3 regions of the Paenibacillus sp. FSL L8-0436 genome follow, and region 3 is predicted to be linked to each of the others. Evidence: riboswitches for the same ligand, from Rfam matches in the RefSeq annotation. Region 3 holds a riboswitch; each other region holds the start of a gene.
The links. A riboswitch is a leader RNA that binds a small molecule or an ion and turns the genes downstream of it on or off. The one in region 3 is predicted to bind thiamine pyrophosphate.

Region 1: it holds a riboswitch for thiamine pyrophosphate, as region 3 does, so the genes downstream of both, NSS79_RS10245 (thiamine phosphate synthase) here and NSS79_RS14425 (ABC transporter ATP-binding protein) in region 3, are expected to answer to the same signal.
Region 2: it holds a riboswitch for thiamine pyrophosphate, as region 3 does, so the genes downstream of both, thiC (phosphomethylpyrimidine synthase ThiC) here and NSS79_RS14425 (ABC transporter ATP-binding protein) in region 3, are expected to answer to the same signal.

What each region holds. Positions count from the first base shown of each region.
Region 1 is NZ_CP151955.1:2,300,826-2,308,677, reverse strand. Features, by position in the region: gene NSS79_RS10275 (carbohydrate binding domain-containing protein) at 1-366, opposite strand, end outside; gene NSS79_RS10270 (fumarate hydratase) at 630-2,285, opposite strand; gene yfbR (5'-deoxynucleotidase) at 2,391-3,026, shown strand; gene thiH (2-iminoacetate synthase ThiH) at 3,055-4,212, opposite strand; gene NSS79_RS10255 (thiazole synthase) at 4,242-5,006, opposite strand; gene thiS (sulfur carrier protein ThiS) at 5,291-5,494, opposite strand; gene NSS79_RS10245 (thiamine phosphate synthase) at 5,546-6,154, opposite strand; TPP riboswitch at 6,267-6,369, opposite strand; gene NSS79_RS10240 (SDR family oxidoreductase) at 6,617-7,486, opposite strand; gene NSS79_RS10235 (NUDIX domain-containing protein) at 7,742-7,852, shown strand, end outside.
Region 2 is NZ_CP151955.1:6,553,823-6,561,674, reverse strand. Features, by position in the region: gene NSS79_RS30270 (hypothetical protein) at 1-814, shown strand, start outside; gene NSS79_RS30265 (PadR family transcriptional regulator) at 968-1,510, shown strand; gene NSS79_RS30260 (SDR family oxidoreductase) at 1,541-2,359, shown strand; TPP riboswitch at 2,444-2,550, shown strand; gene thiC (phosphomethylpyrimidine synthase ThiC) at 2,655-4,433, shown strand; gene NSS79_RS30250 (response regulator transcription factor) at 4,633-6,174, shown strand; gene NSS79_RS30245 (sensor histidine kinase) at 6,196-7,852, shown strand, end outside.
Region 3 is NZ_CP151955.1:3,150,006-3,157,857, reverse strand. Features, by position in the region: gene NSS79_RS14455 (AraC family transcriptional regulator) at 1-656, shown strand, start outside; gene NSS79_RS14450 (hypothetical protein) at 736-1,311, shown strand; gene NSS79_RS14445 (S-layer homology domain-containing protein) at 1,427-2,101, shown strand; gene NSS79_RS14440 (amino acid ABC transporter ATP-binding protein) at 2,228-2,980, opposite strand; gene NSS79_RS14435 (amino acid ABC transporter permease) at 2,993-3,661, opposite strand; gene NSS79_RS14430 (amino acid ABC transporter substrate-binding protein) at 3,716-4,549, opposite strand; TPP riboswitch at 4,826-4,929, shown strand; gene NSS79_RS14425 (ABC transporter ATP-binding protein) at 5,081-5,842, shown strand; gene NSS79_RS14420 (ABC transporter permease) at 5,823-6,599, shown strand; gene NSS79_RS14415 (ABC transporter substrate-binding protein) at 6,596-7,654, shown strand.

The sequences.
Region 1 (7,852 bases), 850 kb from region 3:
CCCGGTGCCGTTGTTCTCGCGGTTCGTCATTTGTGGCTCAGCGACCGGAGAAATCCAGATTGCCGTATATCCCATGTTATGAATGTAGGGGAGCTTATCAATAACCCCCTGCCAGTCGCCGCCCTTCATGTAACGGAAATCTTCTTCCGAGTTCTCTCCGTAACGGATTGCAGCGCCGGTCGCATTATTGGATGTATCCCCATCATTAAAGCGGTCAACCATAATCTGATAGATCGTATCATTTTCGGTAACAGTGCCTATGCTGGCGGCTTCAACCTGCGACGGCGGGACCACAAATAAATTCATCGTGATCGAAAGAACAATGGACGTGATTAGAACGGGAATAAGCCATGGTTTACGTTTCATTCTCATCTCCCTCTCATAAAAGCGTTTACAAAACCTGTGTTAGACTGTAGATGCATTTCCATCACTTGCCTCACTGCATTGCAATTCGGGAAACCGGTTTCCTTCTAGAAGAAATTACCATGCAAACGTATGCTTGTCAAGAAATTTAAATTTCTTCGTTTTTTCTCCTTAATTCTTCTGAACATTGGCAAAAAAAGAAGCCTCGCTCCAGAGTGAAAATGAAGGTTGGCTTCTGTTATTGTGGTCTTTATCTTCCTGATGACTTATTTGAACACCGGTTCGCGGAACTGGGCCAGCTTGGCTGCAGAATCCTTCTCCACATCAGCATGCAGGCTGTTGCCGTGCGAATCCATCGTAACGATTGCCGCAAAGCCGTCTACCTGCAAATGCCACATCGCCTCGGGGATTCCGAATTCCATAAAGTCGACTGCATTGACCTTCTTGATACATTCGGCATAATATTGCGCGGCTCCGCCGATAGCGTTGAGATATACGCCGCCATGCTCCTGCAGAGCCTTCAGCGTTTTGGGGCCCATTCCGCCTTTGCCGATCACGGCGCGGATGCCGAATTTCTTAATAATATCCCCTTGGTAGGGTTCTTCGCGAATGCTTGTAGTCGGCCCTGCCGCTTTTACATGCCAGCCTTCCTCATCCTTCAGCATGACCGGACCGCAGTGATAAATGACTGCACCGTTCAGATCAACCGGCGTTTCGTGGTCCATCAGGTATTTATGCAGCGCATCGCGGCCGGTGTGCATTTCCCCGGACAGGATTACCACATCACCCACCCGCAGGCTGCGGATATCCTCCTCGCTGATCGGCGTCGTCAGCCGGACCTCGCGCGATCCGCCGGCCGTTGCAGGTTGCCCTGCGCCTTCAGCAGCTTCAGCGGCCGACAAAACAGCCGGAGCCCCTGGAATCGTGGCATCCTCGGGAACGACACCGGACCCGGCAGCACCTGCGGCATGCACAGCTACCGGCTCGGGCGAAGGTACTCCAGCGTCATCAACGGAAATCCCCGTGCCGCTCTCATACAGCCATTCCCTGATCTTGCCGGACGCAGGATCAACCAACACGCCCTGGCGGCGGAAGGCCCAGCAATTATAGGCCACCGAGACGAAGAAGCTGGCCGGAAGCCGGTTCATCACTCCCACCTTGCAGCCCAGCAGCGTGACTTCGCCGCCGAAACCCATCGTACCGATGCCCAGCTTGTTGGCATTCTCCATAATATAATCTTCCAGCTTGCCCAGATCCTCTACCGGGTTGATATCCTCCACCTTACGGAACAGCTGCTTCTTGGCCACCTCATAGCCTGTCGTGCGGTCTCCGCCGATGCCCACACCGATGAAGCCCGCGCTGCAGCCCTGTCCCTGTGCCTGATAGACGGCATGGAGAATACATTTGCGGATGCCGTCGAGGTCACGGCCAGCTTTGCCCAGTCCTTCCAGCTCTGCCGGAAGGCTGTATTGGATATTTTTGTTCTCGCAGCCGCCGCCCTTCAGGATGAGCCGGACATCTACGCCCTCTTCTTCCCATTGTTCGAAATGGATTACCGGTGTCCCGGCGCCCAGATTGTCTCCGCTGTTTTCGCCGGTAAGCGAATCTACCGAATTGGGACGCAGCTTGCCGTTTTGGGTCGCCCGGACAATGGCGCTGTGTATATCTTTTTTCATTTCTATCTGATTAACGCCTACAGGTGTATGAATAATAAACGTCGGCATCCCCGTATCCTGACAGATCGGCGATACCTGAAGCTCAGCCATTCCGATATTCTGTGCAATCGTGGTCAAAGCAAGTCCCGAGCGGGTCGCCCTGTCTTCCAGCGCGCGCCCCTTCGCTACCGCCCTGCGCACATCGCCCGGCAAATTTGTGGAGGTCTCTACGATCAGATTATAAATGCTGTCTTCAAAATGCTGCATCTTCATTCAGGACTCCTCTCCATCAGTTCCAGGTTGTCTAAACTCTGTTACAATTAGTTATTATAATATCATATTAATCGGCTCATGAAAGGGGTTACTTAAAAATTGAACTACCATTTTTCAGCCTATTTGTATCGCCTTCAATATATTCAGCGCTGGAGCCTGATGCGCAGCACCGCTCCGGAGAACGTGGCGCAGCATTCATTCCAGGTAGCTTTGCTGGCCCATATGCTGTGCTCGATCGGCAACGCTCATTTCGGGCGGTCGCTAAATGCCGACCGGGCTGCGGTGATGGCGCTGTTCCACGACGCCTCCGAGGTATTCACCGGCGATATCGCTACGCCGGTGAAACATAACAATCCGCGGCTGCTGTCCAGCTTCCGCGACATGGAGCGGGCCGCCGCCGAACGTCTGGCGGCGATGATTCCGCCGGAGCTAAGCGCGGTCTACACGCCGCTCCTGCAGCCGCAGGACAGCCCGCCCGGCTCAGAGGATGCCGGGCTGCTGCGCTATGTCAAAGCAGCAGATGTGCTGGACGCCTACCTGAAATGCGTCTGGGAGGTCGCTGCAGGCAACCGCGAGTTCGCTGCTGCCAAAGAGCAGACCGCGACGAAGCTGCGCGTACTGGAACTGCCGGAGATGGATTATTTCCTGGCCCATATGGCTCCAGGGTTTGAAATGTCGCTGGACGAGCTGTCCGCTGGCATGAGCAGTGAGCCCGGGGCAGATTCGGCAGATTGAATGCAGCAATTTGATCGCTTCGAATTTATTAACGCAGGGAGTCCACCTGATGGTGTGGTGTAATCTTTGGTGAATGGAGCGGCTCTGTCAGGATATCCCAGTCCTTGAATACCGGCTGCAGTCCCTTGGCATACAACATTTCTGTAATTTCAAACACTTTGCGGCCATCCGATATTTCAAACTGCGGGGTTCCGCCTTCAAGGGTATGCCCGCCTACCTCGGTGGATACTCCTGCGGACATTTTAGTGATGCCGAGATGGACCAGATGATCGCGCAAAGCTGCCGGCTCCCGCGTGGACAATGAAATGCCCGCACGGGGCAGAAACAGGCGGTAAGCCAGTATGATCTGCACCAGCGCACGGTCGGTTACATCACTTGCCGGATTGAATTCTCCGAGATACGGGCGAAAACGGGGAATCGACAAGCCGATCTCGCACTCCGGGTACTTGTCCTGCAAGTATCTCGCATGCAGGGCCGTTGCCAGAGCCTCCTGGCGCCAATCGTACATCCCCAGCAGGGCACCAATATTCACGGATCGAAACCCGGCGCGGCAGCCGCGCTCGGGCGCATCCAGACGGTTGCGGTAGACTCTCTTCGGACCCTTCACATGCAGCTTTCGATAGGTCTCCTGATGGTACACCTCCTGATACAAGGTAAGACCGTCTACCCCTGCCACCCTCAGATCATTGTATTCTTCCGTAGAGAGCGGATTAACCTCAATGCTGACTGAAGAAAAATAGTCACGGAGCACCTTCACACACTCCCTCACATAAGCGGCCGGACTTTCACTCCGGGATTCCCCGGTCAAAATCAGAATGTGGCGCAGGCCTGTGGCGGCGATGGTTTCTGCTTCTTGCCTGACCTCCTCCAGTGTCAGTTTTTTGCGCGGAAAGTCATAAATCGAGCTAAAGCTGCAATAAGTGCAATGATTCACGCAAAAATCGGCCAAATACATCGGCGTAAACAGCTGCATCACATGCCCGAAGTGCGTACGTGTCAATCTTTGCGCTTTCTGCGCCATTTCCTCCAGGTAAGGCTCCGCCGCCGGAGACAGCAGTGCCATCAGCCCGTCTTCGTCCAGATGTTCCAATCGTAACGCCCGCTTCACATCCACCGCAGTATACTGCTTCCATAAAGTCTCGTAAGGAAGCTGCTCTAACCTGGTCACCGTATCAAAAAAGCTCATGCTCTTCCTCCCTTCCTTCTCTCCATTGGCTAGAACAAAAAGCCGGTCAGCGGCGAAGAGGCCGTTGCCGCCTCCTCCACCGGCCCCAGTCCGGCCAGATAAGCCTTGCGCCCTGCGGTTACCGCCTCACGGAATGCCTCCGCCATCAGAAGCGGATCATGCGCAGTAGCAATTGCCGTGTTCAGCAGCACGGCGGATGCGCCCATTTCCATTGCCTCAGCAGCCTCGGAAGGTCTGCCAATACCGGCGTCAACAATCACCGGAAGATCCACTTCTGCGATCAGAATCCGCAGCAGCTCCTTGGTCTGCAGGCCGCGGTTCGAGCCGATGGGCGCACCCAGCGGCATAACGGCGGCCGCTCCGGCTGCCTTGAGCCGGATAGCCGTGGAAAGATCGGGACTCATATACGGCAGTACAACGAAACCCTCTGCAGCCAATATTTCCGTAGCTTTAACTGTCTCCATATTATCGGGCAGCAAATATTTCTGATCATTAATGACCTCGATCTTCACCCAATTGCCCAGCCCTGCCGCCCTGGCCAGTCTGGCAATACGCACCGCTTCTTCGGCTGTGCGCGCGCCGGAGGTATTGGGCAGCAACGTCATATGGGAGGGGATATGCGCAACAATGTTGTCGTTGCTCTCCGGATCAACCCGGCGCAGAGCCACCGTAATGACCTGAGAACCCGAACGTGCAATCACTTCGGGAATAAGGGTATTGCGGCTGTATTTCCCGGTTCCGATAAACAGCCTGCTGGATAAAGGGATTCCGCCGATAACGAAAGGATCTTGCATAAAATCGCCTCCTGAGATAGTGGCCCGCTAAAATGCGGAGCCTCTGTTACTGATACGCCGAGTTTTCATCTTACCTCTTATGTCTTACGTCTTATGTCTTATGTCTTATGTCTTACGTCTTGCCTTTAACTCTTGCGTCTTACGTCTTACGTCTTTCCTCTTTCGTCTTACCTCTAACTCTTGCTTCTTACGTCTTACGTCTTACCTCTGGCTTCCTACCACTTGCCACTTACCTCATACCATTTACCTCTTGCTTCTTGCATCCGGCAACACGCACCGGCACTTTAGCCCCCGCCGACAAAATGGACCAGCTCTACGCGGTCACCTTCACTCAGCAGCGTATCTCCGTAAACCTCCTTGCCGACGATCTCACCGTTCAGCTCCACGATAACCAGTCTCCCGGTCCACTCGGACCGGCTTAGCAGATCAGCTACAGTCCGGCAGCCCTCTTCATAGGCCCCGCCTTTTCCATTCACGATTAAATTCATGCTTGCTCACCTCCTTTAACTGGTGCAGGAGCATTATTCATGGCTTCAGACTTAAGGTACGGCCTGAACTGCTGATCTGTAGGCTGTAGCGGCGGCCACAGGATCTCCTGCACTGCATATTCCGGACATTACGGCAATTCCGGCAGCACCCGTTGCCAGAACCTTTCCGGCATTGCCCGGCTCAATTCCGCCTATGGCGATCAGCGGAATGCTGCTGTAGCGGACAGCCTCAGCCAGCTGCTGCAATCCGCGTTCCCGCTGCCCCTGCTTGCAGGCCGAGGGAAACACATGCCCGAACAGGCAGAAGTCCGCTCCCTGCAGGCCGGATTCAGCCGCCTCCTCCGGGGAATGCACCGACCTTCCCAATCGCAGGTCCGGTGCTACACTGCGCGCTGCATTAGGCGGCAGGCTGTGCCAAGCCAACTGGACCCCGCCCGCCCCTGCGGCCAGAGCAACGTCTATCCGGTCGTTGATCACCAGCTTGGCAGGCGGAACCCCCGCTATAATCAGCTGCTCCATCAGAGCCATGAGCTCCCGCGCAGACATTGCCTTTTCCCGGAGATGGATATAATCCACTATGAATTGCACAGCCGCAGCCAGCTGAACAAACTGCACCGGATTCTGCCTTCCATCCGAGATCAAATGTATCTCTTTCAACACGTTCACCTTCTCCTGTTCTTTTGCATTACCGGCAAACACAAAAAAGACCGCCCCCCGTAAAGGAGGCAGTCTGGAATATATACAGGAATACCGGGCCATTCAGCCCGCTGCAGTTATTCGTTCTCCACTTCCCTACGCTGGTATAAACCAGATCAGGTTCAAAGGGTCCGAACGGGTATGTTCGTCTCAGCCTTGCGGCACCCCTAGTGACAAATTCATATTCAATTACGCTTAACGTTTCATATACTAACATATTATTCCTTGAAGAGCCATCCTTTAAAGGAGGCCTGCACAAGTGGAAACGGCTTCGCCGTCCTCAAAAGGACGGTATCCGTTTCAGCGAGAAATAGAAGGATAATTTATAGCGTGAAGCCTATAAATTCTTATATTTTCAAAAAGAGCGGAACCCAAGGTTCCGCTCCAGACTCTAATTATTCATAGCAGTGGAATCAGCAACCGCATTTAGCCGTTTACGACCTCGCCGCCGTTCACATGCATTACCTGTCCGCTTACATAAGATGAATCGTCAGAAGCCAGATACACGTAGGCCGGAGCGAGCTCCTCCGGTTGTCCCGGGCGTTTCATTGGCTGCGTGCCGCCGAATTCACTGACTTTCTTCGCGTCAAAGGTCGACGGAATAAGCGGTGTCCAAATCGGTCCCGGCGCTACGGCATTGACCCGGATGCCTTTGTCCGCCAGATTCATCGACAGCGAACGGGTAAAGCTGAGAATCGCCCCTTTGGTGGACGAATAGTCCAGCAGCTGCGGGCTGCCCCGGTAGGCTGTGATCGAAGTCGTGTTGATGATCGTGGACCCTTTTTTCAGGTGAGGCATGGCTGCCTTGGTCAAATAGAACATCGAAAAAATATTCGTGCGGAACGTCCGTTCCAGCTGCTCGGAGGTAATATCCTCAATCTTCTCCTGCGGATGCTGCTCGGCCGCATTATTAATCAGGATGTCCAGCTTGCCGAGTCCTTCCACCGTCTTATTGATCAGATCCTGGCAGAACGCCTCCACGCCGATATCGCCGGCAATCAGAATGCACTTCCGCCCCTCTTGCTCCACCTGGCGTTTAGTCTCTTCGGCATCGGAATGCTCATTGAGGTAGGAAATAACGACATCCGCACCCTCCTTGGCAAAATGAACGGCAACCGCCCGGCCAATACCGCTGTCTCCTCCTGTAATCAGAGCCGCCTTGCCCAGCAGCTTGCCCGCCGCCTTATAGGCTGAGGTCTCGAATTCCGGCAGCGGATTCATTTCACTTTCAATTCCGGGCTGGCGGTCCTGCACCTGCGGAGGTAATGTTTTTTTGGTTTGCGTGTTGTCTGGCATGATCCATTCTCCTTTCGCTGTGTACCTGTTGGTTACTCATCGTTTTAGGGTTGGCTCAGGGTGCCTGGTTTATGCACCTGCAGATCATCTCTTCATTTGCTTTACGTTATGTTACTTACCACACCTTGGGCGCGGTCAAACTAAAATGTCTGTCGTTTTTGCCGGGGAAGGCGATATACTTTAGAGAGAAAGCACTAATCCAGCAATGGAGTTGCAGATTTATGCAGACTCTGCGCAGAGGGGAGAGCACGCAATATGGTCAAACACACACGCAGCATCATCGTTGCTGTCAAAGGAGTTATTGTACATGGAGGCCGGATTCTGCTTGTTCGGCGTGCGGCAAGAGATTCCGTCGGAGCGGGCACC
Region 2 (7,852 bases), 3.4 Mb from region 3:
CGGGAAAACAACAACGGCTCAATTAGTCCATGAAATTCTTACGGAAATGAACCTTAAATCTCAGCTGTTTTTAGAAGGGGATTTGGAGCATCCAGCGGATTATGAGGGAGTCGCCTATTTGGAGAAAAATGAATTCAATGAATTATTGAGTACCCATGGGAAGTTTCGGGATTTGTTGAATAATCGAGTGATTAAACAAGGGAACCATTATTTCCTGGAATATCGAAAAATCGCAAATGAATATGGGCCTGATTTTCCAGATGAGTTATTGCAGGCAGTTACCAAAAATGATGTTTATGAATTGTCGCTTGATCAAAACAGGAAACTGATAACAGAGCGTTGGAAGGGATTTGCAGCAAGTGTTTTAAATGGCTCAGACACCTTTGTTTTTGATTGTTGTTTTATACAAAACCCTGTAACCATTGGGATGATTAAATATGGTGCACAGAAGGAAGACGTTATAAGTTATGTGCTGGAACTGGCAGCGATTGTGGAGCGGCTGAATCCATTGCTGCTTTACGTAGAGCAGAACAATCTTGATCACTCTTTCAGAAAGGCCGTTAGGGAAAGACCTAAAGAATGGTCGGAGGGATTTATTGAATATTATACTAACCAAGGGTATGGAAAAAAGCAGGGTTATACAGGGTTAGAAGGAACCTTGGAGGTACTGAAGGCAAGAAAAGAATTGGAAGAAGAGATATTTAACGGCATAAACTTAACCAAGAAAAAAGTAAATAACTCTTCTTATGAATTAAATGATTATAAGCAAGTTTTGGTGGGGATTTTATCAGAATACTTTAGTTCAGTAAATTAAGCACATATGACAAGCTGAGTTGATTTCAGGCATTCACTGCTGATTTCACTCGGCTTTTTTTTACTTAAGTCTTATATATTGACTTGATATATATTGGTCTGTTATATTGCTAAGTGTGATGTGTAGATATCTTTAAATAAGGAGGAGCTATTCTTGAACACTCAGGATGTTATTTTAGGCTTGCTCATGAAAGAAGCGTTGACTGGCTACGAAATAAAGCAGTTATTGGAGAATGTGTTATCTAATTTCTATAGCTCTAGTTATGGCACGATTTATCCTACGCTTGCCCGCATGGAGAAGGAAGAATTAATAACCAAGGAAATTGTGCCCCAGAAAGGTAAGCCAAATAAGAATGTTTATAACATAACGGCTAAAGGGCGAGATTGTTTTAACGACTATTTACTAGCGCCACTAGAGGGAGACAGTAGTAAGAAATCCGATTTTATGATGAGGCTTTATTTTGGCCGATTTGTGGGGTATGACAAGGTGATTTTTTGGTTGAAGCAAGTACAAGAGGAATCACAAAAAAAGTTAGATCAGTTATTAGAGCAGTATTCACATTATAAAGCTGAAATGCACCCGGCCCAGATCATTTGCATCCAGATTGGGATAGCAGAATATAAAGCTAAACTTGCAACCATTGCCGAGGGATTGTTAAGCATGGAGCAGTTAGTGGAAGGGAATAGCAGTATTTAACGAATTCTGATACATTTAGGAGGGATTTTATTGAAAACAATTTTTGTCACGGGTGCTTCATCCGGCATTGGGAGAGCTACAGTAAAACATTTTGCTGAAAGAGGATGGAACGTAGTAGCCACGATGCGTGCACCTGAAAAAGAAACTGAATTCATCACATTGGACAATGTGTTGGTGTTGCGGTTAGATGTTGAGAAAACAGATACCATCCAATCTGCATTAGCTGAAGCTGTCCAGCGGTTTGGTAAAATTGACGTTCTCCTGAACAATGCCGGATACGGGACAATGGGGCTTATAGAAGTAGCTACGGATGAGCAGATCCGAAGACAATTTGAAGTGAATGTTTTTGGTCTTATTAGTATGACTAAAGCCATGTTGCCACATTTTAGATCTAATCAGGAAGGGTTGCTAATCAATATCTCTTCAATGGGAGGGATCGTGACCTTTCCTACGATGTCTCTGTATCACTCCACTAAATTCGCGGTAGAAGGTTTTTCTGAATCCGTATCTTTTGAATTAGCATCACAAAACATCAAAGTAAAGCTGATTGAACCAGGAGCCATTAGCACGGACTTTGGCGGAAGATCGATGGAGTTCTTTTTTAATGATGACTTAACGGATTATAAATCATTCACTACTGCCTTTCTGGGTAAATTAGGGGAAATGGAAAAAGCTCCAGACTATGCTTCGGCACCAGAACTTGTAGCTGACACTATTTATCAAGCGGCCACAGACGGTACCAGCAAATTCCGTTATGTAGTGGGAGAAGATGCGAAAATGCTCATAAGTATGAAGAAAAATACGGTTGAGGAAGAGTATCTAAGTAATATAGCTCAGCATTTTTCATAAAAGAGGACATGTTTATCCAAAGCTCTATTAAGAGCACCGGTTGACAATTGCTGGATTTCTCTGTAACTTTAACATAACTAAATAAGAAACCACTAGGGGAGCCTGAATAGGCTGAGACGGGAAAAATGCATTCCTGGACCCTTGAACCTGATCTGGATTATACCAGCGTAGGAAAGTGGAGCCGGACTTTTATTTCATTGTTGGCGTTAGCCTTATATGGATTTTTGAGCCGCTCCATGTGGAGCGGCTTTTTTGCGCGTTTTCTTATTTACTCAAACCTTAAGGAGGAAATAAGATGCTGAATCAAGAGAAGAAACATGAGGTTGATCTGTGTGCTTTTCCGGGAAGTCACAAGGTGTATGTGGAGGGCTCACGGCCTGATATTCAAGTTCCGATGCGCGAGATTACATTAAGCCGAACCTCGGGTACGGCCGGAGAAGCGGAGAATGCTCCTGTCCGTGTCTATGATACAAGCGGGCCTTATACTAACGATGAAGCCTATAGCGATATCCGCAAGGGGTTAACGCCTCACAGGCTTCAGTGGATCACGGAGCGGGGAGATGCCGAATCTTATGAGGGAAGAGCGGTTAAGCCGGAGGATAACGGGAATCTCACAGAGAAGCCGGCGGCAGAGGTGTTTCCGGGCTTGCAACGTCGTCCCTTGAGAGCCAGAGAGGGCCGCAATGTCAGCCAGCTGCATTATGCCCGCAGAGGCCTGATTACGTCGGAGATGGAATTTATCGCAGTCCGGGAAAATGTAACTCCTGAGTTTGTTAGAGAGGAAGTAGCCTGCGGCCGTGCGATCATTCCAGCGAATATTAACCATCCGGAGAGTGAGCCGATGATTATCGGGCGGAATTTTCTGGTAAAGATCAATGCTAATATCGGGAATTCGGCGGTGTCCTCTTCCATTGATGAAGAAGTAGAGAAGATGAGATGGGCTACCCGCTGGGGAGCGGATAACATCATGGATTTGTCGACGGGTAAAAATATTCACACCACCCGTGAATGGATTATCCGCAATTCTCCGGTGCCTATCGGGACAGTGCCAATCTATCAGGCTTTGGAAAAGGTAAACGGCAAGGCCGAGGATTTAACTTGGGAGGTATACCGGGACACCCTGATCGAGCAGGCGGAGCAGGGAGTGGATTATTTCACCATTCACGCCGGGGTACTGCTGCGTTACATCCCATTAACGGCCAAAAGAATGACGGGCATCGTCTCCAGAGGGGGTTCGATTATGGCGGCCTGGTGCCTGGCCCATCATCAGGAGAACTTTCTTTATACACATTTCGAGGATATTTGTGAAATCATGAAGGCTTATGATGTGGCGTTCTCTTTGGGTGACGGGCTGCGTCCAGGCTCCATTGCCGATGCTAATGATGAAGCCCAGTTTGCCGAGCTGGAGACGTTGGGTGAATTAACCTCGCTTGCCTGGAAGCATGATGTTCAGGTGATGGTGGAAGGCCCGGGCCATGTACCGATGCATCTGATCAAAGAGAATATGGATAAACAGCTTGAGCTTTGCCATGGCGCTCCTTTTTACACACTGGGACCACTGACTACGGATATTGCACCCGGCTATGACCATATCACCTCGGCTATTGGAGCGGCGATGATCGGCTGGTTCGGCACGGCGATGTTGTGTTATGTTACCCCGAAGGAGCATCTAGGATTGCCTAATAAAAATGATGTGCGGGAAGGCGTCATCACCTATAAAATTGCCGCCCATGCAGCCGACTTGGCCAAAGGACACAAGGGCGCGCAGGATCGGGATAACGCACTCTCCAAAGCGCGCTTCGAGTTCCGTTGGCGGGACCAGTTCCATTTGTCGCTCGACCCGGAACGGGCGCTGGAATATCATGATGAGACCCTTCCGGCGGAAGGGGCCAAAACGGCTCATTTCTGCTCCATGTGTGGACCCAAGTTCTGCAGTATGCGCATTTCTCATGGTATCCGCGATACGGCGAGGGTGCAGGAGGGACAAGAAGAACCGGAGCAAGCGATGATTACCGCAGGGATGCGGGATAAAGCAGAAGAGTTTAAGGAAGGCGGAGGTCTGATCTATAAATAAACCGTCGGTCCGGGACTGCCGCTAATCGCCCTCCCCCTCTCAATTGACAGTCTCCGGGCGTATACCTATAATGTAAATCAGATTATGAAAGCTGTTTCATTTCTGGTGGATAAGTTTGTTTCGGTGAGATGGAACCCCTTAATCAAGCGGGTTTCATTTTGTTTTTTCAGTGTATTTTTGTTCGCAAAAAGGAGAAGCCATGGACACAACGTTCTGCAAAATATTGGTGGTGGACGATGAAATGCTGGTACGGCAGGGGATAATCCATCTGCTGGATTGGGAAGGGGAAGGGTTTCAGATTGCAGGCGAGGCCTCCAACGGAAGAGAGGCTTTTGAATTAATTGAATTACAGCGTCCGCATATCATCCTGACCGATATCGTTATGCCTGTGATGGACGGGGAAGAGCTGATCCGGCTCGTCAAGGGGATGTATCCGGAAATTGAGGTGATCGTGCTTAGCAGCTTCAGTGAGTTCGAATATGTGCGTTCAACCTTCCAAAGCGGGGTTGCCGACTATATCCTGAAGCCCAGACTGGAGGCCGCTTCCCTGCTTGCCGTGCTGAAAAAAACCGCGCAGCGGATTCCGCTGCTTCAGCATGTGGACTGGAGAAGCGACAAGCGGCAATCCGCGGACTATATTCTGGACAAACTGGTTTCAGGCTTTCCAGTGGAGTACGACGAGGAAGCGCTGCGGGGGATGTTCCCCTTACCGGGCTTCGTGCTGCTAATTGCTGATACTGGCGACGAACCCGCTGCGAATAGCCGCAAAGAGGAATGGCTGGAGAACAGTATTCATTCTCTGCTGCACAGCAGCGTCAGCAGGGTGACCTTCCGCCGGCTGTCTCCGCTGGAGGGGCATGTCCGTCTGCTGTTTAATCTGGAGGAGGCTGGGTATGAGGCGCTCATCCGTCTTGCAGATCAGGTATTCACGGCGGGCATCCGTGCAAATATGTTCCTGAATCTCGCGGTCAGCCGGGTTTTCACTGAGCTGAGTGAACTGCATACGATCTATAAGGATGATCTGATGAAGCTGCTGGACCGCCGCTTCTTTCTCCCGGATCATTGTTTACTGGTAGATGACGGCGAGGAGGGACGGCAGGGTCCCGCTTTCGATCAGGATGCCTTCGGCGCAGAGCTGAACCGGCAGGAGTTCGATTTGGCTTTCGGCCGCTTGAGCGCATATGTCGCGTCCATGTCCGGCCGGAGAGATACAGGGATGTCCGAGTTCAAATCGTTTTTATGCCACAGTATGTTTCAGATCATCGGAATGCTGCTGCATTTCCATTACGAGGCCCGCGCCTTGGACGAAAGCAAATACGAATTCTTCCGCTCCATTCATGAGGCACGGCATATCGGTGAAACGGAGATACGGCTTGAGCAGTTTTTGCAAGCTGCGACGGAATGCGTAACCAAGAACCGCGGCGGAGTACCAGCCATTCAAAAAATTTTACTGTATATCGACGAGCATTATTCACGTCAGCTTACGCTGACCGAAGTAGCAAGGCAATTTCATTTCAACCCGTCCTATCTGTCTAATTATTTTGCGCTACATAACAAAGAGGGCTTCAACGAATATTTAAACCGGGTGCGGATCGAAAAGGCGTGCCTGCTGCTGAAAGAAAATGCCGGTCTATCCATTTCCGAAATCAGCAGTCTTGTGGGCTACTCAGACCACAGCTATTTCACCAGAGTATTCCGCAAGCTGATGGGAATCTCGCCCAGTCAATACCGGAAAGGCTAATGCAGCGGGAAGGAGTCCGAAATGGGACTAACGGAGAAATGGCTCACAAAGCTCAAGGATCAAAGCCTGTTCAGTAAAATATTCGCCGTCATGGTCATCAGCATCATTCTGGTTACCGTCCTGATTACCGGAGTGACCGTACAAATGTCCCAAAAGCTATTCGTGCAAACCTTCAGCATCACCAATTCCAAGATTATCGACCAGATCAAAAGTGCCTTGGAGAACTCCCATTATGCAACCGTCAACAGCGCTATTGAAGTCGGGCAGAGCGGCGTGATCAGAAGCTTCATGACGGAGAAGGATATCAATTCACTGGCGAACTTCAAGCGGTATTACAGTATGCGGGATCAGATGGACCGCATTCAATCCGGCATCGGAGGGACCAATATCGGCCTCTCCATTCTGGGTGTGAACGGAAGAAGCTACACCAGCGATGTTACTTATTGGTCGGGCTCATCAGAAGAGTTGAAGAACAATCCCATTACAAAGGCCGCTCAGGAACGCAATGGGCAGCTCTTCTACAGCTTTATGGACGCCAGCCCGTTCAATTCACAAAGCCGTTATCTGGTCGCCGCCAAGGCGTTGACCGCCCCGGGTCTATCCAAGCCGTACGGCACTTTGTATATGTTCACCCGTGAAAGTGACTTTCGCAAGAACTACGCCAGCTTTACGAGCCAGGGAAACGATGTAATGTTTCTGGATACATCGGGCCTGATCGTGTCCGGTAACCGGACGGAGCAAATCGGCAGCATGTCTCCCGACCTGCTGAAGAGTGCGCAGCAGATCGCCGAGGTGGGCCTATCCAGCCAGGAGCTCACCATCGGCGGGCGGGAGGTCATCGTGCTGGCGGACTATTTGCCTTCGTACAACCTGTATATTGTGAATCTGATTGATAAGAAACAGACAATCGGTACGCTGCTGGACAAAAAGGCGATTTTTCTGATCGTTGCAGCAATCGCCGCCGTAGCCGTACTTGTCATCTATTTTCTGACGAAGAGGCTGACGCAGTCTTTGCGCACATTGGTCAAAAAAATGTCTAATGTCACCAAAAAAAGTTTCCATAACTACATGTCAGTTACCGGTACCTATGAGACAAGACAGCTAAGCACCGCATACAACTATATGCTCAAAGAGCTGAACGACTATGTCGGTCAGCTCGTGGAGACCCAAAAGGAGCAGCGGAAGGCGGAATTGGCCGCGCTTCAACAGCAGATCAATCCCCATTTTCTATACAACACGCTGGCGTCAGTCAATATTCTGGTGCAGAGAGGAAGCAAGGAACAGGCGACGGAGACCATTCATGCGCTGATTTCCCTGCTCCAGAACACCATCAGCAATGTGAACGAGACGATTACAGTGGAAGAGGAGCTTATTAACCTGAAGCATTATGTATATATTAATCAGGTCCGCAACGGCAACCGCATTAAGGTGGATTATTTCGTTTCACCGGACTGCATGTCTGCTAAAGTACCCAAGCTGGTTCTTCAGCCTTTTATAGAAAATGCCTTCTTTCACGCGTTCAATATCAAAACCTCCGGCTATATCTATGTCACCATTATGAAGGACAGGGATACGCTGCACTGCGAGGTGGTTGATACGGGAGATGGGATGGATTTGGACAACAAGGATTCGATTCCTGCCTCGTCCGTCAGCAGGCAGCTGTTCAGCGGCATCGGCA
Region 3 (7,852 bases):
TACTGCAAATCGCCTTGTGTTTTCAGTACCAGTCCCAGGAAGCGTTCACCCGGGCTTTTCAAAGCTTTACCGGCCTGACGCCCGGTAAATACCGCAAAACTGCAGACGTTATCCAAGGACAGCCTGTCATCAATTTTCTGGAACTCCAAAAAAAAACCAAAGGAGATGTACACGAAATGGACAAACCAACTCTGATCCACTGGGAAGGAACAAAGATTATCGGCGTAGAGTACAAAACGAATCTAAATGAAGACGCGCATTACAAGGATATTCCCGGATTCTATGATGACTTTGGAAGAAACGGGCGGTTCATGGCAATTCCGGAAAAACAGTCACCAGGGATGTCCTACGGCATCGCCTGCCACTATCAGGAGAACGGAGACTTCTCATTTATCATCGGTGAAGCGGTAGCGGATACAGCAGAAGTTCCAGCGGAAGCTTATGTCCAATTCGATATCCCGGCAGGAAACTATGCCATGTTCAAGGCCCATGGCCCAGCCGGGTTGAGCCAGTCAACCCGAGACTATATCTACGGAACCTGGCTGCCGAACACCAATTATGAACGGCGGGAGGGGCCGGACTTTGAAATTACGGATGTGTTGAACTCAGCGTATCCCGATTATATGCGAATAACTATTTATATTCCTGTAGACTAAACGTCTGCCCAATCCGAAATAGACCCGGCTTCCATACCTTATATTGAGGGATTATTTTATTGATATGAGGAGGGTCCGGATGGAAAATGCAATCGCACCTACAGCAAGGCCCCTTGTGACTGGCTCCATTCTGCGCAAAGTTGCTGCGGCTATGCTGCCGTTCTACCGGAAGATTGCCGGAAGCGGCAGCTTTGCTGCGCAATGGTCCAGCGCCATCGTTAACGCAGACCTTAGTCTTATGGGCAAACTGCTCGCAAAGATTCCTACTCTCGCTTCTGTAGAGAATTACGGCACAAACGGCATCGGCTACTTTATCTCCTTCCCCTTTCCGCTGCCGGTATCCTTCTATACAAACGGGACGACGATCCCGCCGGGTACCGTACAATTTACTTTTAATGCAAGGATGCACCGCAGGATTGCCGCAGCTGTTCTTCCGTTTTACCGGAAGCTGGCCAGAAGCCGCAGTTACGCCGAAAGCTTTGCCGCCGCAATCCGGCGCAACGACAGGACCGCCGTTAACAAGCTGGTTCGCAGATTCGTTAAGGCAAGCTCACTGAAATCCGTCACGATAGAGGAGTATGGTGCCGCTCTATTGTTCGAGAGCAGCCTCAGCAAGTATCCTTACCGCAACCTGATGTTTCAGGAAGTGATGTAGAAATCGCAGACATAGCCATATAAAATTAAATTGTCTGCAACTTTCTCCCCAACAATAACGTCAAAGGAGTTGATAATGGCCAAGCGGCCTACCCTACTATAGAGGTGGAATCTCCATGAAACTGAAAAAAAGTGCTTTTGCAGTGATAACAACCGTATCACTTCTCTCCTTCTCGCTGGGAGGACAGATGTTTGCTGCTGGCGGCAGCTTTAAAGATATTGACAATGTAGCCGGAAAGTCCAAAATCAACTCCCTGAAGGAACAAGGTCTCATTAAAGGCATCTCCGATACCCAGTTTCTGCCCGGTGCCAAAGTGACCACAGCACAAGGCGTGCAGTTTATCACTGGCGGACTTCAACTCAGTCTGGCTGCCATTGATTTCAACAAGGCACCTCTCGCCAGCGCTATATTCTCCAAGATAAAAGACAAAGCCTGGTATGCGGAAGCTTTCGTCAACGCCCATTACAACGACGTTGATATTCCTGCAGATATCGATCCTTCCAAGCTGATTACTAAGGAGATGTTCACCAACCTGCTCGTTCAGGGCGTGGAGAAGGTTGGCAATCTGCCACTGATCAATATTGTTCCTGTAGATATCGCTGACGAAGCTGCACTGGAGCCTTCCTACCAAGGCAGCATACAGCGTTCGCTGAAATACAAGATCAACACGCTTGATGCAAATGGCAAGTTTAATCCGAAAAGCGAGCTCACCCGCGCCGAAGCGGCTGTTATGCTGTACAATGCACTGGAATATCTGAATTCAGTCAATGATGCATCCACGCAGAACTAACTACTATTGACTGCATCTCAGGCGCTCCCCCGCGCATCATGAGATGAACTAAATACAAGCAAAGGCAGTCCGGGTCTCCCCCTGGACTGCCTTTACTTGTTCCACACAGCTTGGATACACTCCGGCTCATAAATCATCACCGCTCAGCCGGTTCAGAAACTGCAGGGCTCGCGGATTCTCCGTCTGCTCCAGCACCTGCTGCGGAGTTCCCTGTTCCAGGATCACGCCGTTGTCCATCAGGATGATCCGGTCAGCCACATCAGCAGCAAACTTCATCTCATGGGTGACGATCACCATTGTCATGCCTTCAGCTGCAAGCTGCTTGATGACCTTCAGCACCTCGCCCACCAGTTCAGGATCGAGCGCTGAAGTCGGCTCATCGAACAGCAGCACTTCGGGATCGACCGCCATCGCCCGGGCAATGGCCACACGCTGCTGCTGGCCGCCGGACAGCTGATGGGGGTAAGCCTCCACTTTATTACTGAGACCTACCTTGGCCAGCAGCTCTATCCCCCGCTTCCTGGCTTCCTCCTTGCTGCGTTTCTGTACAGTAACCTGCCCCTCCATGACATTGCCAAGCGCAGTCATATGCGGAAACAGGTTGTAGGACTGAAAGACCATCCCTGTTTTTTGACGGAGGGCCATCAGTGTCTTATGCGGGATTTTCCTGTTTTGCGTAAATTCAAGGCTTATTTCCCCCAGCGACAGGCTGCCCTGATCCGGTATTTCCAGCAGATTAAAACAGCGAAGCAGCGTTGTTTTGCCGGAGCCGGAGGGCCCGATAATCACCAGAACCTTGCCATGCTCCATGCTGAGATCGATACCTTTTAATACCTGTAGCGAACCAAAGGATTTGTGCAGGCCGTGAATTTCAATCAAGTGATTTCCTCCTTATCTCGCCGAATAACGGTCAAACCGCTGTTCCAGGACATTTTGCAGCGCGGACAGCACGGAGCAGAACAGCAGGTAGAATAATGCAGCCTCACTATAGAGCAGCAGCGGTTCGTAGGTGGTCGCCGTGATCTGCTGCGCTGTTTTGAACATCTCTACGTACGTAATGCTTGCCGCCAGGGAGGTATCCTTTACGAGACTGATAAAAGAGTTCGACAAGGGCGGAACCGATACACGCGCCGCTTGAGGCAGAATAATCCGCCGCAGTGCCTGCCCCCGGCTCATTCCGACGGAAAAGGCAGCTTCCCATTGGCCTTTATGTATGGACAGGATGGCTGCCCGGACAATTTCCGAAGAATAGGCTCCAACACTGAGTGTAAAACCGATTACAGCGGCAATAAAAGGATCCAGCACAATCCCTGCCGCCGGAAGTCCATAAAAGATAATAAAGAGCTGCACCAGAAGCGGTGTCCCGCGGATTACCCAGACGTAGAACCGGGCGATCAGCTTCGGGATTCTCCATGAGGAGAGACGGAACAGCGCGGTAAGAACAGCCAGCAGCAATCCAAGCGCAAAGGAAACAAGCGCCAGCGGAAGGGTATAAGCCACCCCCGCTTTAAACAGGGGCAGCAGTGAATCCATGAAAATCCCAATTTTCCGGTCATCCATCGTTCAGACATCCTTTTTGGACACTCGGCTGCATCTTCGCGCCAGCTCCATTTGTTATTTGGACACATCCGCCCCAAAGTACTTCTCCGAAATTTTCAGATAGGTTCCATCGCTCTTCATTTCAGCCAGCGCATTGCTGACAGCATTAACCAGCTCTTCGTTTCCTTTGAGGAAAACTGCCGCACTTTGCGACCCCTCGGCCGTTTCATCCACCTGTTTGATCTTTGCATCTGGTTTTTGCTTCTTTAAGTCGAGATAGGACAAGCCGTCATTTACGGTCGCATCAATCCGGCCGGAGGTCAGCAGGTCTATGGCCTGGCTGAAGCCATCCACAGCGACGATCTCCGCACCGTTCTCCCGGGCGATATCGGACAGGTTGCTGGTCAGCGATTGACCTGCCTTCTTGCCTTTAAGATCCGCGAAGGCTGTAATATCCTGGTTATCCTCGCGCACGATCAGCACTCCCTTAGAGACGATATACGGCTCAGAGAAATCATATTTCACCTTGCGTTCATCCGTAATCGAAACCTCGTTGAATATCGTATCAAAACGTTTGGCATCCATGCCGGCAAACAGGCCATCCCATTGGGTTTCCACAAATTCGGGTTCCACTCCCAGCCGTTTCGTAATCTCCTTGGCAATCTCCACATCAAAACCGGTAAGTTTGCCCTCTGCATCATGAAAAGTAAACGGAGCATATGTCCCTTCCGTACCAATACGCAGCTTGCCACTCGCTTTAACAGCTTCCAGTGAGTTCTGCCCGGCCGGAGCCGCCGCTCCTTCTGTGGGCGCGGCAGTAGCCGCAGGCGCTGTATTGTTATTATTGCCGCATGCCCCGGCCGGCAGCAGAGTTAGCAGCAGCAGGATAGTCAGGCTAAGCTTCTTCATCACATGAACCCCTTTCAAAATCCCTCTATTTTTCACTGCATGGACACTTGCTTATCTTGCCCAAAAGCACCGCTGCTTCATCAAGTTTTTTGCATCTTCAGTCCGGATCTCTACTTAATACCAGCCGAAACGGTACGGCTCCAGCAAAGAGGCGATTTCCGCCGGTATGATCACGCTGTTCATAACCGGACTGCAGCAATGTGAGCGACTGCTTCTCTTTACAAACTGCCGGGATATGGTATATTAATTAGCAATTGCAAATTCAATATTGACCTGTTATTTCACTAGGGGAGTCGGCCGACTGAGACGGAGCTTTAAGCTCCGGACCCTTGGAACCTGATCTGGATCATACCAGCGGAGGGAAGTGGAGCAGAATTGTTCAGCGGAGCCGCACTAAGCTAACTGACTGTGACGTTCAGACCCATTTATTTCCTCCGGAAATGAATGGGTCTTTCTTGTGTTTGCTGTTGCCGCCGGTCAGGCAAGTATCGTCAAACAAACTACGCCCTCAGGAGGTTTCCACATTCCAATATGCTCACTATAACCAACCTGACTTATTCGTTTGCAGCGACTAGGAATCCGGTATTCTCCGGTCTTTCAATGACCGTCCGCCAAGGCGAATTCATTTCCGTTGTTGGAGCCAGCGGCTGCGGGAAAAGCACACTGTTCAAAATCATTGCCGGCCTGCTAGAGCCGTCCGGCGGTGAAATAACCGTACATGGACGCTGCTCTCCTTCGATACGCTCGCGGCTTGGACAGATCGCTTATATGCCGCAGCAGGACCTGTTGCTGCCTTGGAGGACCGTGCTGGACAATTGCCTGCTTCCCTGGGAGGTGAAGCAGGACTCTAGCCGGCACGAGGCACTCGCCCGGATCCGCGGAATGCTGGACCGCTTTGGCCTTTCCGGCAAGGAAAATGCTTATCCGCAGGAGCTGTCCGGCGGGATGCGCCAGCGGGCCGCCCTGCTGCGCACACTAGCTGCAGGCAACGAACTGCTGCTGCTTGACGAGCCGTTTGGAGCGCTGGACGCGATCACCAAGCGGGAGATGCACCGCTGGCTGCTGGAGCTGTGGGGCGGGCTGGATAAGTCCGTTCTGTTCATCACTCATGATCTTGAAGAAGCGCTGCTGCTCAGCGACCGGATTTATTTGATGACCGGCGGCTCTGGTGGGCTGCAGGAGCTGCTCGTCACTTTGCCGAGACCCAGACATTACAAAATGAATTATGAACCGCAGTTTGTTGCCCTGCGGGAGGATTTGGAGCGTAGATTGCATGAGAGCTCTATGGTATAAGAAACAGCTGCGGACTTATGGCCCCTTTCTACTGCTTGTGGTGCTGCTTATTGCGGCATGGGAGATCACAGCACTGCTGAACATGATCCCTTCATTTATTCTCCCGGCGCCAAGTGCAATCTGGACAGCGCTGATTGAAAAGCGGGGGCTGCTGTTCGGAGAGCATTTGCCCGCCACGTTGCAGGAGACACTGATCGGGTTTGCCCTCTCGGTTGTCTGCGGAACACTGCTGGGTATCGGCATGCATATGTTCGCTCCGCTCGCCAAAGCACTTTATCCCATGCTGATTATCAGCCAGACCATTCCGCTGATTGCGCTCTCACCTATTTTTATTATGTGGTTCGGCTATACCCTGTGGGGCAAGGTTGCTGTCGTCTTTCTGACTGCCTTTTTCCCGGTTGTGGTAGCCGTCTATGACGGCCTGCGGCAAAACGGCAGCCTGTACAGAGACCTGCTTCTGACGCTTGGGGCAAACCGCTGGCAGATATTGCGCAAGACGCAGATTCCGCTGGCGCTGCCCTCCTTTTTCTCCGGACTTAAGCTTTCTATCGTCTACTGTGTGATCGGAGCGACGATCGGGGAATGGCTGGGCGGCAGCCGGGGGCTTGGTTATTTCAGCCGGCGGATGGCCGGCAATCTGCAAAGTGCAGAAATGTTCGCCGCCGTATTGCTGCTGTCCGCTTTGGGTGTAGCCTTGTTTCTCAGTATCGCTGTGCTCGAAAAACTCATTTTGCAGAAAAGAGGATTTTACCGATGACCCATCCTGAGCTGTATCGCAATCCTTCCACACATAAGAAATCACACCGCCTTATTCCATACTTATTGTTGTTATGCCTGCTTACCCTCTTAAGCGGCTGCGTCAGCGCAAAAGACCCGGATACCTCCGCCGCTTCTTCAGAGAATTCCAGCGGCAAACCGCACAAGCTGACTATAATGCTCGACTGGTATCCGAACGCAGTTCATTCCTTCCTGTATGCTGCTCAGCAGAATGGCTATTTTGCCGAAGAAGGGCTGGAGGTGGACATTCAAATGCCAGCGGACAGCAATGATGCTTTGAAGCTTGTCGCCGCAGGCAAAGTCGATCTGGCTCTCAGCTACCAACCACAGGTACTAATGGCGCGGAGTGAAGGAATACCTGTAAAATCTGTCGCAGCGCTCGTAAGGCATCCGCTCAATCATCTTCTGGTCCCCGCAGAGAGCGGGATAACCGGCCCGAAAGAACTCACAGGCAAAAATGCCGGATACTCCTCCATTCCCCTGTATGAAGCGATGCTCCGGACAATGGTCAAATACGACGGAGGCGATCCGGCTTTACTGAACCTGATTGATGTGGGATTCGATCTTATTCCTGCCCTTTCTACCGGACGCGCTGACGGAATTATCGGCGGATTTATTAATCATGAGGCATTGATATTGGAAAAAGAAGGCCACCCCGTCACTTCATTCGATCCGACGGACTACGGAGTGCCGGACTATTATGAGCTTGTGCTTGTTGCCAGTGAACAGGGCTTGTTGGATTCGGAAGATGACTACCGGAAGTTCATGAATGCGGCACGCAAAGGACAGCAATTCGTACAGGAGCAGCCTCAGCAGGCACTTGAAATATTGTTTGCACACGAAGACACTACCGCCCCGCTCGACCAAGCAATCGAGACAAAAAGTCTGGAAATCCTTTTGCCGCTGATGGATGCAGGAAAACTGCCTTTTGGACAGCAGGAGGAGAAATCCTGGGAGAACGTGCACACGTGGCTGTCCGAGAACGGACTGTTGAGCGGAGAAACGGACAGCAAGGAAGCTTTTGTTAATCTGTAGGAGCTAAGTTCAAAGGACCGAAGTTTAGAGATTCATGTATGGGGACTGGACTTATGTATGGGGACTTTTGTATGGGACTTATATCGTGGATCATTCGTTACGGGGACTAATCCAGAGGTAGCGGGAGCAGGATTTTGTCAGTATTTTCGTTCAAAGGCTTACGCAGCAGCGTTATCTGGATACTGTAGGATCTATTTG